2 regions of the Trichocoleus sp. FACHB-46 genome follow, and region 1 is predicted to be linked to the other one. Evidence: predicted binding sites of a transcription regulator. Region 1 holds the regulator's gene; the other holds the start of a gene.
What was found. The regulator NtcA, encoded in region 1, controls nitrogen genes in cyanobacteria. The targets are predictions, from matches to a motif close to TTTGTANNNNNNNNTACAAA.
Positions count from the first base shown of each region.

Region 2: a site for NtcA is predicted at 1,581-1,600, ahead of H6F72_RS02885 (ammonium transporter). Genes of this name have one in related genera too.

Region 1 is NZ_JACJOD010000013.1:395,658-398,067, reverse strand. Features, by position in the region: gene H6F72_RS09460 (DUF3084 domain-containing protein) at 1-771, opposite strand, end outside; gene ntcA (global nitrogen regulator NtcA) at 1,034-1,705, opposite strand; gene fabI (enoyl-ACP reductase FabI) at 2,089-2,410, shown strand, end outside.
Region 2 is NZ_JACJOD010000006.1:580,973-583,382, forward strand. Features, by position in the region: gene H6F72_RS31010 (GDSL-type esterase/lipase family protein) at 1-62, opposite strand, end outside; gene H6F72_RS02885 (ammonium transporter) at 132-1,535, opposite strand; gene H6F72_RS02890 (ammonium transporter) at 1,849-2,410, opposite strand, start outside.

The DNA.
Region 1 (2,410 bases):
GCGTAGGGTTTCATATTGCGCTTGATAGTACTGGTAGTACCGCTGCAAGGTTTGAACAGCTTTCTCTAAATTGGCTTGTTGAATCTCTAAATCTTTAGTTTCTTTAATCAAGTTTTGGCGCTCGTTATCCAGTCGGTCGATCTCGGAGCGGAGTCCCGTTGCTTGCTGAGAAACAGTGCTTAGTTGCGTTTGAGTTCGGTTTAGTTCTACTTCGGTGCGGTCTTTGGCATCTTCAATCCGATCCTTTTCTGCTTCCGCGCGGCTCAGTTGGCTCTGAGTTTGATCGAGCTGAGCTTCGGTGCGAGCTCTTTCGGCCTCGACTCGACCTAGCTGGGTTTGCGTACGATTTAGCTGTGCTTCTGTCGTCGCTTGCTTGGCGATCGCGGCCTTAAGAAACAAATTAATCCGATCCAGCCGTTGTTGGGCCGAAACTTGCTCCGCGCGAGCTTGGGTCAGCTCTTGCTCAACTTGGTTTTTTTGAACTCTCGTCTTTGCTAAATCTTCTCGCGCCCTAGAGAGGTTTTTCTGAATTTTGCCCAATTCAAAAACGCCAGTACGGAGTTGATCACTCACAGCAAACAAAATGGCGAGTGTAGAAGCAGAAATGATGCCACCCGTGACAATCGTCACCAAGACCGCGGTTTTGCGAGGACGCAAGTTAAACAAGCTGAGGCGAGCCTTGCCTACGCGCGTACCGATGCGATCGCCCACCGTTGCGATCACACCCCCCAACACCAAGATTGCCACAATTAAGATGTACCCGCTGGTCATCTACCCTCAGGAAGCCATTTGGCTCACACCCAACTCAGATACAGCCTATCTCATGCCCCAGAAGTTTTGTGTGCCATCACACCTGTAGGACGACAACAAGCAGACCCAGATAGCAAAAGTTGCTGCCTTGCCTCAGCGTCAGGAGAGCATCAGGGCTCTCTTTGTTTCCTCGCAGGAGTGCCATGAAGCACCTTCCTCGGCCAGAGAGCTGTATTCAAGTCGCTGTAAGCGCTTGTTATTACTAGAGGTTAACCATAGCAGATCAACTGAACTGTTGACTGAGAGCGACGGGATTATGAACCGTAATTTTTTTCTTATGGATGGAAATCATCTTCTCCTGTCGCAGATCTCCAAGTAGGCGTGTGACTGTGACACGGGTGGAACCAATCGCTTCTGCGATCGCCTGATGCGACAATTTCAAATCAATTGTGATCCCGTCAGGGCCAGGAACGCCAAAGTCACGACAGAGGATGAGCAAGAAGCTGACCAAGCGTGATCCCATATCTCGGTGGGCCAAGGTTTCGATCATCATCTCAGTCTGCAAGATGCGCGAAGACAACCCTTGCAACATCAGCATCGACAGCTCTGGGTTATCCTTGAGGGCTTTTTCCACTTGCTCAATGGGCACCGACAGCAATTCCGCCGGAGTAAAAGCAACTGCGTGATAAAAGCGATCGGAGCGATTGCCCGTAATCAGCGAGAGAACCCCAAAGACACTATTTTCTCGCAGCAAGGCTACGGTGATTTCTTCGCCCGCTTCATAAACGCGAGACAGTTTGACCGCACCTCGGACCAAAAAGTAGACACGCTCCGCTGGATCACCGGGGAAGAAAATCGTCTTGCCTCGATCAAACGTTTCGATCACGGGAGGAAATGCTCCGCCTCCCAGTTGACGAAACACAGATGCTAACGGCCTATCCTGCGTCATTACCATATCCTTTTACCTTTTCGATGCCCTTCTCCAACCTTCATGGGCCGCTCGTCTGGAGATGAACCTTACGAAGGTGAGCCAACTGTAAGCAATTGATGACTTTAGAACACTTAAACTTACTCCAGAGTCATTTTTTGTTCTATTTGATACACAATCGGCCAGCGATCGCCAATGGCTGAAGAATTTGGCTGCTGTTTCGAGGACTACAAACGAACGGATCTTAGCTGTAAGCGATCTATTTAGACCCTATCTTACTCCCCCTAAAGACAGATATCTTGTGATAGGACTCAAGGCAGCGTATCACCCTGCCAGCGACAGTAGATGTCAATATCTTTAAGCCCCCATCTTTGAGTATTCTCGTAATTGCCCTTAACGAAGAGATTGCCATGCTGGATCTGACCGGAAAAAATGCCTTAGTCACAGGCATTGCTAACAATCGCTCGATTGCTTGGGGAATTGCCCAACAACTCCATAAAGCGGGTGCCAACCTAGGGATTACCTATCTGCCCGATGAGCGGGGCAAGATGGAAAAAAAAGTAGCAGAACTGGTTGAACCGCTAGAACCCAGCTTGTTTGTGCCTTGCAATGTGCAAGATGATGCTCAGATTCAGTCCACCTTTGAGACTGTGAAGGAGAAGTGGGGCAAGCTAGATATCTTGGTTCACTGTCTGGCCTTTGCCAACAAAGATGACTTATCTGGCCACTTTA
Region 2 (2,410 bases), on a different contig from region 1:
CTATTCGCTGCGAGTGACAACAAGGCCCAAGCAGGAACGATTTTTCGAGAGCGAGTAGGCACTGAAGCAAACTCAACGTCGTTTTGAATCAGATTGTAGTCGCAATCTGGTATTCGTCCAAAAAATTGGGACTACTCCCTGTTGTAGCTGAGTCCAGAGGCAAATTCTTGGCCGTAGCCTTCTTCCCCATGTTCATTGACGTCCAAACCTTGGTCTTCCACTACAGGCTTAACCCGTAGATCCATGACCAAGCTGAGGAGTTTCAAGATCACAAAGGTACCGACTCCCGCAAAGATGTAGGTGACGACCACTCCCACAATCTGCTCCCACAACTGAACAGGATTGCCGAAGAACAAGCCATTGTCACCCAGTTCGTTAACGGCTTTAGTAGCAAAGAAGCCTGTCAGAATTGCTCCAATGGTGCCACCTAAACCGTGGATGGGGAAAGTGTCTAAGGAGTCGTCGAACTGAAGCTTGGCGCGGAGGCTAACCGCGAAGAAGCAGCAAACAGCAGTAATGGAACCAATCAAAAGTGCACCGATGGGAGTAACAAACCCTGCTGCTGGAGTTACACCGACTAAACCTGCCAAGAAACCACTAGCGATACCAATGGCAGTCGGTTTGCCACGGAGTAGCCATTCGATAATCACCCAAGTCAGTCCACCAGCGGCGCTGGAGACCATCGTTGCCACAAAAGCGACCGTTGCTAAAGCACCAGCACCTAGGGCGCTACCCGCATTGAACCCAAACCAACCGAACCACAGTAGACCAATACCTAGCAGCACGTAGGGCACGTTGTGAGGAGCGGCAGGCTGCACAGGGTAAGTTTTCCGAGGACCGAGCACCCAAACCGCGACAAGCGCAGAGACACCAGAGCTGATGTGGACGACCGTGCCACCAGCGAAGTCAAGTGCTCCCATCGCACCAATCCAACCCTTACCCCAGACCCAGTGAGCGAGGGGCGAGTAGATCAGGGTAGACCACAGCGTCACGAACCAGAAGTAAGCTTTGAAGCTCATCCGCTCCACGATCGCGCCTGAAATCAGGGCTGGCGTGATGATGGCGAACATCATCTGGTAGGCCATGAAGAGTTGGTGCGGAATGGTTGTCGCATAGCCCACAGGGTCGGGGTCCGTGCCAACGCCGTTCAAAAATAGCCAATTCAGGCTACCAATGATGGGATTTGCTGTAAATGCAGGCTCAGCTCCAGGGGTGATGGAGGTAGGAGCAAAGGCAAGGCTGTAGCCCCACAATACCCAGGTGACGCCGACAACGCCCATGAGGATCAAGCTCATCATCATGGTGTTGAGCACGTTGCGCGATCGCACCAATCCTCCGTAGAAGAAGGCTAAGCCTGGAGTCATCAATAATACTAATGCTGACGAAACGAGCACGAAGGCTGTGTCGCCTGTATCAATCGGATTTGCGTCCACTTCCTGGGCTAGAGCCGTTCCCATTAAGGGACCACTCAGAAGCCACAGAGCGATCGCTCCGATCATCAAACCTTTCTTCAACACTTGTGTTAGCCCTTCCACGTCAAGAGAAATGAATTTGATTGCACCAATTTTTGATGAGTTGATTCTGTATCAAGATATACAAAAATCTTCTACGGCAAATAACTAGTGAAAATTCAGTAGCAATTTATATCGTGGTGACAATTTACTCCTGACATTCAAAAGCTGTCCACCTCTGTTTCTTGAAGATCGCGAGCGCAGTATTTTTCATCAAGAGAACTCCATAGAAAAGAGCTGCTAAGGCTCACCTTTAGCAGCTCTAAGCTCTTGACCAGAAGGTATAACTAAGCTGATTTAGCAACCGATAGGTTAGCTAAATTTAGAAAACTCAATCTCAGCGAATGGTGCTACCAGTCATGCCGCCTGCATCTTTGAGGAATCCACTGTACGCTTCCATACCGTGCTCACCAATATCCAGACCCTTGAGTTCTTCTTCTGGCGAGACGCGAATGCCTAAGGTTGCCTTGAGGGCGAACCAGAAGATAGCGGAGAGAATTCCGATAGTCAAAGCAATAGCCGCGGTGCCTAAGAGTTGCAGGCCTAGTTGATTCAGCCCGCCGCCCAGTAAGAAACCTGTGCTAGGACCAGCAGTGTAGAGGATATCTTGACCCACTTTGACGTTAGGACCAACGGCAAACAGACCGACGGCGATCGTGCCCCAAACGCCATTAACTAAGTGAACCGAGATTGCGCCTACAGGGTCATCAATTTTTAGACGGTCGATCCAGAGAACGGCAAAGACAACCATCACTCCACCGATCGTGCCAATGATGGCAGATGCCCAAACTGGGACGAAGGCACAGGAGGCTGTGACCGCAACTAATCCTGCTAGGATGCCGTTGATCACCATTGAGAGATCAGGCTTGCCTAAGATGATCCAGGCGGTGATGGTCGCA